Regions from separate parts of the Pseudarthrobacter cellobiosi genome, predicted to be linked through region 2. Evidence: riboswitches for the same ligand, from Rfam matches in the RefSeq annotation. Region 2 holds a riboswitch; each other region holds the start of a gene.

Region 1 (4,264 bases), on a different contig from region 2:
CCTGCTGGTATGGCTGGTGATTGTCTGGGCCGCCCTGTGGCAGGACTTCAGCCCCGGCAACCTGCTCTTCGGCGCGTTGCTGGCTGTGCTCGTGGCCCGGATGTTCTACCTGCCGCCGGTAGAGCTCAGCGGCCGCTTCAACATTCTTCACGCCGTGCCATTTGCCCTGCGTTTCCTGGGCAGGGTGGTGGCAGCCAGCGTCGAGGTCATGTATCTGGCGGCTGTCCGCGGCCCGCGGGTCATCAACGCCGTCGTGGCTGTCCCGCTGCGCAGCCATCAGGACCTGATGGTCACCGCCGTGGGGCACGTGATCTCACTGATCCCGGGCTCCCTGGTGGTGGAAGTGGACCGTTCAACGTCCACCCTGTATCTCCACGCGCTCAACGTCAGCAGTGCCGAGGACGTGGAAAGCCTGCGCAAGGAAGTCCGCTCCATCGAAGCGGGCCTGATCAGGATCATGGGCACCCGCGAAGAACTCGAAGCAATCCGGCAGGAGGCCGCAGCATGATGCAGACCGTCCTGGCTGTCACGGCAGTCATTCTTTCGCTGGCTGCGGCGGGCGCCATCATCAGGATTGCCCGCGGCCCCTCGCTGCTGGACAGGGTGCTGGCCTCCGACGTCCTGCTTGCGATCCTCGGTGCGGCCCTGTGCATCGACATGGCCGTCAACCGGCACCTGAACAACCTGATGCTGCTGGTGGCGCTGTCCATCGTCGGTTTCATCGGCTCGGTGACCGTTGCGCGCTTCGTGGCCGACCGGCGAGAGCAAGCCAATGAATCCTGAGGCCAGCGTGGTTGATAACGTCATCGATACCGTGTCGGCGGTGTTCCTGGTGCTGGGTGCCCTGATGTCGCTCGCCGCCGCCGTAGGCCTGCTCCGCTTCCCGGACCTGCTGAGCCGCATGCATGCAGCCACCAAGCCCCAGGTGCTGGGGCTGTTCCTGCTCCTGGCGGCCATCGGCCTGCAGCTGCGCACCTGGTGGGTGTGGCCGGTGCTGCTGGTGGCCTGGATTTTCCAGCTGCTGACGGTGCCGGTTTCCGCCCATATGGTGGGCCGCGCCGGTTACCGGACCAAACACCTGCACCGGGAGCTGCTCAGCTCCGATGAACTCGATGCCGTGGTTCAGCAGGCGGCGCGATCCGCCCGGGATGAGTCCTCCAGGGATGAAGCGTCCGACGGCGGCCGGCGGGACTGAGCGTCAGCCGCCGGCCTGCTCGCCAGGGTTAGACGATGTCCTGGGACTTGGCGAAGCGGGTGATGGCCCGCTGCGTGCCGCGGTTGGCGAGCACCTGAATGATGGTGCTGACCGAGGCCGAAATGAGCGCGAAGGTGAGTGCCGAGCGAAGGCTCGTGGGGGTGTCTTCATCCTTGCCGGTGGGAGGCTTCCGGCCGGTGGACTTTTCCCACACGGTATTGACCATCTTGGTGCCGACGAACCCGGCGCCGATGCTGATTGCAGTGCCGAGCAGCTTGATGAACAGGTTCATTCGTTGAACTCCTTGTGAGCGGATCCGGGACTGTCTTTAGCCTAACCCGGCTGCATGGACTCCAGAATCTCCCGCAGGGCTTCCACCACCAGATCGTGGTCCTGCTGCTGGGGCAGGCCTGAGACCGTCACCGTGGCCACTGCACCCACGCCTGTGACGTAGACCGGGAAGCAGCCGCCGTGCGGGGCGTAGGTGGACTCGTCGAACCAGCCGTGGTCCTCGATCCGGCCGCCATGCAGCCTGCCGCGCAGGCCCACCAGCAGCGACGGGATCTCATACCTGGCGGCGGTGCGCTGCTTGGCCCGGATCCAGCGCTCGTTGTCCGGGGTGGCGCCGTCCAGGGCCACGTGGAACAGGACCTGGTCACCCTTGGTGATGTCGATCGCGATGGGCAGCTTCCGGCTCTTGCCCAGCTCCACCAGGAGCAGCCCGAGGTTGAGGGAGTCGTCCTTGCTGAAATGCGGAAACTGCAGCTCGTTGATCTCGGCTTCGACCCGGGCTATCAGGGCCTCAAGCAGCCCCGCCGGCTGGGGCACTGTCGAATCGGGATTGAACGCAGTCACAGTCGGGTTGTTGGCAGTCATGGCCCACAATCTACCCCGCCCGCGGTGTAAACTGGAGCACGCCCATCAGGGCAGATTTATTACGACAGGGGAGCGCCGCCGTCGGGCATCACTGGCATTGCCAGGGAACCGCAGCTAGGCGCTGAGAGTGCGGACAGCCGCAGACCCTCGAACCTGATCCGGTTAGTACCGGCGCAAGGGAGTCGAGTTCTCGAAGTGTCCGGAAACGGCGGCAGCGCCGCACGCCGGGGCACTTTCCCCTCCTGTTCCTCAGGAGGACCAAATGACAACTGCAGCAATCAAAAAGACCGGCAATACCTGGCGTGTTGTGGACATCGTGGTGGCGGCGCTCATCGCCATCACCGGCGGTGTGATCTTCTGGGCCTGGTCCCAGGGCGCCGGCATCATTTCCGCCCCCATGAACGCCGTTTACCCCCCGCTGACCGGCCTGATCGCCGGCGGCTGGATGATCCCGGCAGTGCTGGGCATGCTCATCATCCGCAAGCCCGGCGCGGCGCTCTTCTGCGAAGCGGTGGCCGCCACCGGCGAACTCATCATGGGCTCGCAGTACGGCGCCACGGTGCTGATCTCCGGACTCCTCCAGGGCCTGGGCGCCGAACTGGTGTTCTTCCTGCTGGTGTACGGCAACTTCCGGTTCAAGTCCTTCCTGCACCAGAAGTACAACCTGATCGCCGCACTGCTGGCCGGTGCCGGCGCGGGCCTGTTCTGCGGCCTCAATGACTCCTTCCTGCCGTGGGGCTGGAACATCGCCTACGAGCCCGGCGACAAGCTCGCGTACATCGTGTTCTGCACCATCTCCGGCGCGGTCATTGCGGGTGCGCTGTCCTGGATCGCCACCCGCGGCCTGGCCAAGACCGGCGTGCTGAGCTCGTTCGCGTCCCGGAAGGCAGCGTCGGAGCCCGTCTTCAACTGATGACCGCTTCCGACGCCGGCGCCTCCGCAGTGCGCCCCGCCGCGGTGTCCGCCCGTGGCTGGGGCTGGCGGCATGCCGGACGTTCCGCGCCCGCCGTCCACGGGCTCGACCTCGACATCGCTCCTGGCGAGCGGGTGCTGCTGCTGGGCCCCTCGGGCGCCGGCAAGTCAACGCTGCTGCACGCGCTCGCAGGGGTGCTGGGGGACGAAGGGGACGACGCCGACGAAACCGGTTCGTTGCTGATCGACGGCGTGGTGCCCCGCGGGCAGCGCGGCCGCTCGGGCCTGATGCAGCAGGATCCGGAAACGCAGGTGGTGCTTTCGCGTCTGGGCGACGACGTCGCCTTCGGCGCCGAGAACCTCGCCGTTCCGCGGGACGAGATCTGGCGGCGCGTCCATGAAGCGCTCGACGACGTCGGGCTGCGAAGTGCCGGGGGCGGCGGTTTGAACGCCGGTGCCGGCGCCGGTTTGAACGCCGACGGCGGCGCTGGCGCCGGCGGGCTCCCACTGGACCACCCGACGTCGGCCCTTTCCGGCGGGCAGAAGCAGCGCCTGGCATTGGCCGGGATACTCGCGATGCGGCCCGGGCTGATCCTGCTGGACGAGCCCACCGCGAACCTGGATCCCGCCGGCGTGCTGGAAGTCCGGGACGCCGTGGGCCGCTGCCTGGACAAAACCGGCGCCACCCTCGTTGTGGTGGAGCATCGCGTGTCCGTCTGGAAGGACCTGGTGGACCGGATTGTGGTGCTCCAGCCGGGCACCGCAGCGGGCTCCGCTGGAGGTTCCGCCAGCACGTCCGCGGTCCTGCTGGACGGGCCGCCGGACCAGGTGCTGGCGGAGGCACGGGACATGCTGATCGGCGCGGGCGTCTGGGTGCCGGGCTATGTTCCGGCAACCCGCCGCCGCGTATCCGCAGGCTCCGGTGACCTGCTGCTGGCTGCCGAGGACCTTGCCGTCTCCCGCGAGCGTCCGCGGCGCCGCGGCTTCCGGACGATCCCGCCCGTTCCAGTGCAGCTGGGCATCACGGCTCAGGTCCGTTCCGGCCAGGCACTGACCGTCACGGGCCTCAATGGCGCCGGCAAGTCAACGTTTGCGCTGACGCTCGCCGGACTGCTGGCGCCGGTGGCGGGGAAGGTGTCCGCCGCCGTCGAGCTTTCCGAGGGGGCGGGGATCGACCCCTTCAAATGGAAAGCCAACCAGCTGATTTCCCGCATCGGAACCGTGTTCCAGGAGCCCGAGCACCAGTTCGTTACCGGCCGCGTGCTGGACGAACTGATGTTC
Region 2 (4,264 bases):
ATTTGCGTGCTGAACCCTGTTCCATAGTTGGCTGGGTTCTCGCTGTGCCTCAACGCCGTGGGGTCGTAACCCAAGTGTTGGCGTAAGCACCGAAGATCTAGAATACGCTAATTTTGCCTTCGGCCGCAAATGAGGCTGGTTACGGCAGGTTGTCTGTGATAGGACCCACAAGCAGGTACTGCACTGACAATCCAAAACCGTGCCTGACTATCGTACAGGCCGCAAGGGCCGCAGCCTGTCAGGAATGAATTCGCGGCGCGTCGAAGAATTCCACCTCGAACCGGCACGACTGCCTGAAAGCCACCAGCATCGCCGCCCGTTCATCCGCGGAAGCACTCCGGCCGGCGTCGTCAGCCAAGGCGATGGCGTCACGCGTGGCCTGGGCGAAATCCTCGTCAGCATAGGCCCGGAGCCAGTCGGCATAAGGATGTGCTGCCGGTGCACCCGCAGCCAGGAACTCCGCGTGGAGAGTCTGTCCCACTTCGGCATACAGCCAGAAGCACGGCAGTACCGCCGCCACGAGGACCGCGTAGCTGCCGGAGGCAGAGGCCGCCAGCAGGTGGTCCACGTAGGACTTGGTGACAGGTCCCAGGACGGAGTCCACTGTCCTGGTGCTTAGCCACGTGCGGTGCAGTTCGGACTCGACCTCAAGGCATTGCTGGGCCGACTTTGCCCAGAACAGCTGGGCGGCTTCCGTGGGCGCCAGCGCGCTGGCCCGGGCGAGGACCCGCGAATAGCCGTTGAGGTAGATGGCGTCCTGGGCGAGGTAATAGGCAAACTGTTCCTCAGCCAATGTGCCGGCCTCCAGGTCGCGGATGAAATCCAGCCCGTAGATGGCTGCAAGATCCGGCTCCGACGCCCGGCGCAGCGTCTCTGCGAACTCGCCGGCTGCCGGAACCTGTTGCATGTGGTGGAAGTGGTTGATGGGGCCGTTGCCCGCGCCCACCTCAAGTTGGTCAGAGGCCTGCAGCGCGCCCACCAGCCAGGGCTTCACTTGCCGTAATGCGGCTTCCCAGTCCCCCAGCCGGGCCTGAGCCGTGGCAATGGCCGATGACAGCGAGCAGCCGGTGCCGTGGCTGTTGCGCGTGGGGATCCTGTCCCCGCTCACCTCCACCACCTCCTGGGCGAGCAGCCCGGCAGCGTTGACCAGGGCATCCGGGCACGCACCGCCGTCGAGATGGCCGCCCTTGACCAGTACGGTGGCACCGGTCGCGGCGGACAACCGCTGCCCCTGCCCGAGCGCGTCGTGCCATTCCCTCGCCTGCGGCTCCCCCACCAGGATGGCCAGTTCGGCCAGGTTGGGGGTGATCAGGTCCGCGAGCGGGAGCAGCTCCCGCAGGGCCGCCTCGGCAGACTCCTGCAGCAGCCGGTCGCCGCTCGTGGCCACCATCACCGGATCAAGAACGACGACGGCGGGACGCACCTTTTCCAGCCAGTCGCGGACCACGCCTATCACCGCAGCGTCGCCCAGCATGCCGATCTTGACCGCGTCGATGGTGATGTCGTCGCTGATGGCATCAAGCTGCTGGCCCAGGAAGGACGCAGGCGGGACGTGAACCGCCTGGACCCCCTGGGTGTTTTGGACCGTCAGCGCGGTGATGGCCGCCATGCCGTAGCCGCCAAGGGCGGCAATGCTTTTGAGGTCGGCCTGGACGCCCGCGCCCCCTGAAGGGTCCGATCCGGCAATGGACAGCACCCGCGGAACGTCACGCAACACCCGGACCGCAGAAGAGCGGCCTGGTGCGGGCCGGACCTCAGCCCGGGTTGCTGGGGCTTCCAGCAGAGCCGCCGCGGGTGTTGCAGGGGGAAGGACAGAAGTTGAAGCCAAAGGAGACATCCCTTCGCCGGTGCTAACCGGACAGGTTCAACGGGTGTGGATCTCAGCCGGCTCTCTGCGCGGCACCCCGTGTCAGTCACCAGCCTAGCGCTCCCCGGGACTTAACGCCGGACGCCCGGACGCAGCCTGTGATTCACAGGCACGTCCGGGCGCCGTTGTATTGGCTTGCCCTACTGCTTGGTCAGAGCTCCGAGGCCGGAACTCCTACGCCCAGGATGATGGGCGCGTTGGCGGCAACCGGTTTGTCGGCCACAGGAGCCTTGACGGGCTCCGGCGCCTTGGCGGCGTGGGTGTGTCCGGCGGGAGCCGCCGGAGCGGCTTCGTGATGCTCTACGGACGTGGCGTTGGCTGCGCCCTGGGCACGGCTGGCACTCCGGTTCCGCCGGGGACGGCGGGCGCGGGGCTCCTCGGTGTGGTCGGAGTAATCCTTCTCCGCCACGGCTGGCTGCCGCTGGCGGGCAGGTTCGGCCGACTGGGTTTCAGTTGCCTGGACTGCCGACGGCGTGCTTTCCGCTACAGGTGCCGGCTCGCCAAGGTGGGCGAAGGCCTCCGCGAGGCGGTCAAGTGTCAGGGCAGGTGCGTGCGGCTGGTCATCGTGGTGCGCCACGAACGGAAGCACCACCTGTTCGCCGCCGAATGTCAGCACTGCGGCCGGGCGGCCGTTGGAGTCGGTTTCGGACTGCCCAACCGGAGCCGGCACCGGAGCCGCAGGCTGCCGGCCCGCGGCAGCGGATGCGTGAGCCACCTCGTCGTCATGCAGATGCGCAGCGTGGGCTGCGGCCGCAATGTTCGCAAGCGCTGCCCGCGTGGCCTCCGCTTTCGCATGGCGCTCGGCATCGCTGGCTTCCGGGTGGACCGTGTGGATCTGCACCGGAGCTGCCGGTACCGTTTCCAGCGGCTGTCCGCCGCGTCCGCGGCGGCGCTTCCGGTCAGTGCGGCCACCCGGCTGGCTGTCCGGGCGCTGGCTGTCGGTGCGTATGTTATCGGTGCGCTGGGTTTCCGGGCGGCTGTCCACACGCTGCACGTGGTGCTCTGCGGCTACCGTATTGGCGCGGCGGTGTTCCACGGGGTCGTCGTGGGTGACGATCCCGCGGCCTGCACAGGTTTCGCACTGCTCGCCGAAGACTTCCAGGAGCCCGGTGCCCATGCGCTTGCGCGTCATCTGCACGAGGCCCAGCGAGGTCACTTCGGCCACCTGGTGCTTGGTCCGGTCGCGGCCCAGGCATTCCACCATGCGGCGGAGGACCAGGTCGCGGTTGGATTCGAGGACCATATCGATGAAGTCGATGACGATGATGCCGCCGATGTCGCGGAGCCGGAGCTGCCGGACCACTTCTTCAGCTGCCTCGAGGTTGTTCTTGGTGACGGTTTCCTCGAGGTTGCCGCCGCTGCCGGTGAACTTGCCGGTGTTGACGTCCACCACGGTCATGGCTTCGGTGCGGTCGATGACCAGCGAGCCGCCCGAAGGCAGGAAGACCTTGCGTTCCAGGGCCTTGTGGATCTGCTCATCGATCCGCCACGCAGCGAAGATGTCCTGGTCCTTGGTCCACTTTTCCAGGCGGCCCACGAGGTCCGGGGCCACGTAGGTGACGTAGGCCTCGATGGTGTCCCAGGCCTCTTCACCGGAGACGATCAGCTTGGAGAAGTCCTCGTTGAAGACGTCACGGACCACCTTGATGGTGAGGTCAGGTTCGCCGTAGAGCAGCTCCGGCGCGAGGATCTTGGTGGACGTGGACTGGCTTTCGATGCCCTCCCACTGCGCGCGCAGCCGGTTGATGTCGTGCGTGAGCTCCTCTTCCGAGGCGCCTTCGGCAGCGGTGCGGACGATGACGCCGGCGTGCTCCGGGAGGCGGTCCTTGAGGATGCGCTTGAGGCGGTTGCGCTCGACGTCGGGCAGTTTGCGGGAGATGCCGGTCATGGAGCCGCCGGGCACATAGACCAGGTAGCGGCCGGGCAGCGAGATCTGGCTGGTCAAGCGTGCACCCTTGTGGCCCACGGGATCCTTGGTGACCTGGACCAGGACGGTGTCGCCGGACTTGAGCGCGTTTTCGATCCGGCGCTGCTTGCCTTCGAGGTTAACGGCTTCCCAGTTCACTTCACCGGCGTACAGGACGGCGTTGCGGCCGCGTCCGATGTCAACAAACGCCGCTTCCATGGACGGCAGGACGTTCTGCACCTTGCCGAGGTAAACGTTGCCGATCAGGGAGTCCTGCTGGGTCTTGGAGACAAAGTGTTCGGCCAGGACGCCGTCTTCAAGGACGCCGATCTGGATTCTGTCGTCGCGCTGGCGGACGATCATCTGCCGGTCAACGGATTCACGGCGGGCCAGGAATTCGGCCTCGGTGATGACTGTGCGGCGGCGGCCGGTGTCGCGGGATTCGCGGCGGCGCTGCTTCTTGGCTTCGAGGCGGGTGGAGCCCTTGACGG
Region 3 (4,264 bases), 130 kb from region 2:
TTCACGTCGTCCTTGTTCGGCAGGCCAAGGTGTTCCTTGGGCGTGACGTAACAAAGCATCGCCGTGCCGTACCGGGCGATTTCCGTGGCGCCGATGGCGGACGTGATGTGGTCGTAGCCGGGGGCAATATCCGTAACCAGCGGCCCCAGGGTGTAGAACGGGGCGCCCTTGCAGAGTTCCTGCTGGCGTTCCACGTTCTCCCGCACCAGGTGGAACGGGACGTGCCCGGGACCTTCCACCATGACCTGCACGTCGAATTCCCACGCCCGCTGGGTCAGTTCAGCCAGGGTGTCGAGCTCGGCGAACTGGGCGGCGTCGTTGGCGTCCGCCGTCGCTCCCGGGCGCAGTCCGTCGCCCAGGGAGAACGCGACGTCGTACTTGGCGAAGATCTCGCACAGGTCGTCGAAGTGCGTGTACAGGAAGTTCTCCTGGTGGTGGGCCAGGCACCAGCCTGCCATGATGGCACCGCCCCGGGAGACGATGCCGGTGACGCGGTTGGCCGTCAGCGGCACGTAACGCAGCAGCACACCGGCGTGGATGGTCATGTAGTCCACGCCTTGCTCGCACTGCTCAATGACCGTGTCCCGGAAGATTTCCCACGTCAGAGCGTTGGCTTCGCCATTGACCTTCTCCAGCGCCTGGTATATCGGTACCGTACCGATGGGCACGGGGGCGTTGCGGATGAGCCATTCCCGGGTGGTGTGGATGTCATCGCCGGTGGACAGATCCATCACCGTGTCGGCGCCCCACTGGGTGGCCCACTGGAGTTTGTCCACTTCCTCGGCGATGGAGCTGGTCACGGCGGAGTTGCCGATGTTCGCGTTGATCTTGACCAGGAAGGCCTTGCCGATGATCATCGGTTCGGATTCCGGGTGGTTGATGTTGTTGGGGATGATGGCGCGGCCAGCAGCGACTTCGCTGCGGACCAGTTCCACGTCACAGTTCTCGCGGAGGGCAACGAACTGCATCTCGGGGGTGATGACACCCTGCCGCGCGTAGTGCATCTGCGTGACCGTCCGGCCGTCGACGGCGCGGCGGGGCACCGGCTGTGCGCCCTTCCACTCCGCAGAGGCTGCGCCGCGGCGCACGGCCGACCTGCCGTCGTCGAGCAGGTTCCGTTCCCGTCCGCTGTAGGGCTCGGTGTCGCCGCGGGCGGCGATCCACTCTGAGCGGAACGGGTTGAGGCCCACCACCGGATCGCTGCCCGGTCCCGCCGTGCGGTAGGTCCGGAAAGGCCCGTTCGCTTGGCCGTTCGGCGACGGTTCCAGCGCGATTTCGGTCACGGGAACCCGGATCCCCGTGGCCTCATCGTTGATAAACGCCAGCGAGTGGGACTTCAGTGACTGGGTTTCAGGCTGGAGCGTTTGATCCACGTCGGCTTCATTTTTGGCAAGGATCAGCTGTGTTTCTTGTGTATTCAATGAATACTCACTTCCTTCGCCGGCATTACCCGGACAGGTTCAACGGTCGCAGGCTGCGTCAGCCCGATCTCAGCCCCTGCAAGGGCTCCCGTGTGGTCAAGTCGAAGCTACCACAGGCGGAGGGTGGCCTGGTGACAGCAATCACGGGAAAGCGGTCGCAATTTGGCTGCGCCGCCACTTGAATTAAATTGAAGCTTCAAGTAAATTGGAACCATAGCCGCCTTCCATCCGAAGGCCAACGGACCGGGAGTTTTCAAATGACTGCAGAAGCCACCAGCCGGGATCTCCTTCCCGCCGACCTCTCCATGGGCGCCGTGATGCTCAAGGTGGGCGACATGAAGCTGATGACCGACTACTACCAGCGTGCGCTCGGCCTGGAGGTCGTCGCGGAACAGGACGGCGGCGTCTATCTTGGCCGCCTTCAACGCCCGCTGGTCCACCTCGCGGCCGCTCCGTCGTTGAATCTGCCTGGCAGGGGAGAGGCAGGGCTGTTCCACACCGCACTGCTGTTTGACGACCAGGCTTCGCTTGCCGCAACGGTAGCCACCGCTGCCCAGTACGAACCCCGGTCCTTCACCGGCAGCGCCGACCACCTCGTCAGCGAGGCCTTCTACTTCAATGACCCCGAAGGCAACGGCATCGAACTGTACTGGGACAGGCCGCGCGAAAACTGGTCCTGGAACGGGAAGGATGTAGTGATGGACAGCCTGGCACTGCCGCCGCAGCGCTACCTCGAGCAGCACCTGACCCAGGATTCCGTGGCCGGCCAGCGGGCCAGCGAAGCCGGCGTGGGCCACGTCCACCTCCAGGTGGGCGACGTCCAGTCAGCGCACGATTTCTACGTGGGCACGCTGGGCTTCGAAAAGACCGCCGGCTGGCACGGGCAGGCACTGTTTGTCTCCGCGGGCCGGTATCACCACCACATGGCCATGAATGTGTGGAACAGCCGCGGAGCCGGTCCCCGCAAGGACACCCTGGGCCTCGGCGAAGTGCTCATCGAGGTCCCTTCCGGGGATGACGTCGGAGCGCTCGCCGACCGCCTGAAGGTCGCCGGTGTGGCCTCGCACCACACGGGCGCCGAGCTTCGCTTCGAGGACCCGTGGCGCAACAATATCCGTGTCGCCGTCCGCTGAGTGCGGATGCCAAATGTGCGGCCTGCCTTGTACTAGGCTGATTCTGAACGGCCGGGGCGGCGCTTGCTGCTGCCCTTTCAGGCCGCACCGTCGATGGAATGAGGGCTGTTCCCATGGGCTTCACTGAAATTTTTGTTTCCACTCACGATGCCGCTCTGAAGCGGGCGGACGTCCTGGATGCAGGCGGCTCCCCGGCGGGCCAGGCCCTGCGGATTCCCGGAATCAGCGATTTCGAAATCGAGCAGCTTGGCGATCTTGCCGGCGTTGCGGTGCACGCCGGTGGCGCGGACTACGAACTGGCCATGGTTGACGTGGCCAGTGATTCCCTCCTCGGGGTCCCGCCGGCCATGGTGCGTGCGCTCGCGGACCTGCTCAGCTACGAGACTGAAGGCGAAGGCAATGTCCTGGACGACGTCGCTGAAAAGTGGGCCGCCCAGGATGACATGCCGTTCGGCGCAGCCGAGGCCCGGACGTATGTCCAGCAGTTCGCTGAGCTTGCCAACTCCGTCGATGACGCCGCACGCACCGGCGTGTATGTCTGGTCGTCGTAGACCGGCCGTGGCCCGCCGGGTCCGCCCGGCTGCCCCATCCCGACGTGTCAAGTCGAAATCCGGACGCTGATCTGGCACAATAAACAGGTACTCGATCTGCGTGGCCCCTCTCTCCGCGTCCGGATCCTGTCCTTCGAACCCTCAAGTATGGCCCGCCCCACGGGTGCAGAACGTCGGTTCACCCCTTTTCTGAAACAGGAGTGACCACAAAAGTGGCCGTAAAGATTCGCCTTAAGCGCTTTGGCAAGATGCGCGCACCGTATTACCGCATCGTCGTCATGGACGCACGCTCCAAGCGTGACGGCCGTGCCATCGAAGAGATCGGCAAGTACCACCCCACCGAAGAGCCCTCATACATCGAGGTGGACACGGACCGTGCCCAGTACTGGCTCGGCGTCGGCGCACAGCCGTCCGAGCAGGTTGCCGCGATCCTGAAGATCACCGGTGACTGGCAGAAGTTCAAGGGCCTGCCGGGCCAGGAAGGCACCCTGAAGACCAAAGCTCCGAAGGCTGCCTTTGTTGCCCCGGAAAAGGGTTCCGTGATCATCCCGGAAGCCATCACCAAGAAGTCGAAGCAGTCTGACGCAGCCGAGGCCCCGGCCGAGGCAGAGACCACCGAGGCTGAGTAGATTGCTGGCAGAAGCGCTCGAACACCTCGTCCGGGGAATCGTTGATTCGCCGGACGATGTCAAGGTCAGCTCGAAGAACAACCGCCGCGGGGACACCCTCGAGGTTCGTGTTCATCAGGATGACCTGGGACGGGTGATCGGCCGCCAGGGCCGCACCGCACGGGCATTGCGCACCGTTGTGGCGGCACTGGCAGACGGCGAGCCGGTCAGGGTCGACGTCGTCGACACCGACCGCCGCCGCTAAGCGCTCGGCAACATCAGTTTTTTGCTCCGGCCCTTCCACCAGAAACGGTGGAGGGGCCGGAGTGCTTTCACCACACAACCGTGGAGAATCCACAACCGAAACAGAGGAACAGATGCAGCTTCAGGTGGCACGAATCGGCAAACCGCATGGAATCCGCGGCGAAGTGACGGTCCAGGTGCTGACCGACGCTCCCGGGGACCGGTTTGTTCCCGGTACCGAGTTTGTGGTGGAGCCTGCATCGGCCGGCCCGCTCATTGTTGAGGGTGCGCGCTGGAACAAGGACATC

The links. A riboswitch is a leader RNA that binds a small molecule or an ion and turns the genes downstream of it on or off. The one in region 2 is predicted to bind thiamine pyrophosphate.
Region 1: another riboswitch for thiamine pyrophosphate. It lies ahead of NG701_RS15285 (ECF transporter S component); the one in region 2 lies ahead of thiD (bifunctional hydroxymethylpyrimidine kinase/phosphomethylpyrimidine kinase).
Region 3: another riboswitch for thiamine pyrophosphate. It lies ahead of thiC (phosphomethylpyrimidine synthase ThiC); the one in region 2 lies ahead of thiD (bifunctional hydroxymethylpyrimidine kinase/phosphomethylpyrimidine kinase).

Annotation. Positions count from the first base shown of each region.
Region 1 covers NZ_JAMXBK010000026.1:319,395-323,658, reverse strand. Annotated here, with positions in the region: gene NG701_RS15310 (Na+/H+ antiporter subunit E) at 1-508, shown strand, start outside; gene NG701_RS15305 (MrpF/PhaF family protein) at 505-783, shown strand; gene mnhG (monovalent cation/H(+) antiporter subunit G) at 773-1,195, shown strand; gene NG701_RS15295 (DUF4235 domain-containing protein) at 1,224-1,487, opposite strand; gene NG701_RS15290 (heme-degrading domain-containing protein) at 1,529-2,071, opposite strand; TPP riboswitch at 2,128-2,269, shown strand; gene NG701_RS15285 (ECF transporter S component) at 2,334-2,984, shown strand; gene NG701_RS15280 (ABC transporter ATP-binding protein) at 2,984-4,264, shown strand, end outside.
Region 2 covers NZ_JAMXBK010000021.1:46,257-50,520, forward strand. Annotated here, with positions in the region: gene thiD (bifunctional hydroxymethylpyrimidine kinase/phosphomethylpyrimidine kinase) at 239-1,837, opposite strand; TPP riboswitch at 1,820-1,917, opposite strand; gene NG701_RS06995 (Rne/Rng family ribonuclease) at 2,019-4,264, opposite strand, start outside.
Region 3 covers NZ_JAMXBK010000021.1:178,563-182,826, reverse strand. Annotated here, with positions in the region: gene thiC (phosphomethylpyrimidine synthase ThiC) at 1-1,421, opposite strand, end outside; TPP riboswitch at 1,416-1,523, opposite strand; gene NG701_RS07730 (VOC family protein) at 1,679-2,554, shown strand; gene NG701_RS07725 (hypothetical protein) at 2,668-3,105, shown strand; gene rpsP (30S ribosomal protein S16) at 3,318-3,734, shown strand; gene NG701_RS07715 (RNA-binding protein) at 3,736-3,978, shown strand; gene rimM (ribosome maturation factor RimM) at 4,091-4,264, shown strand, end outside.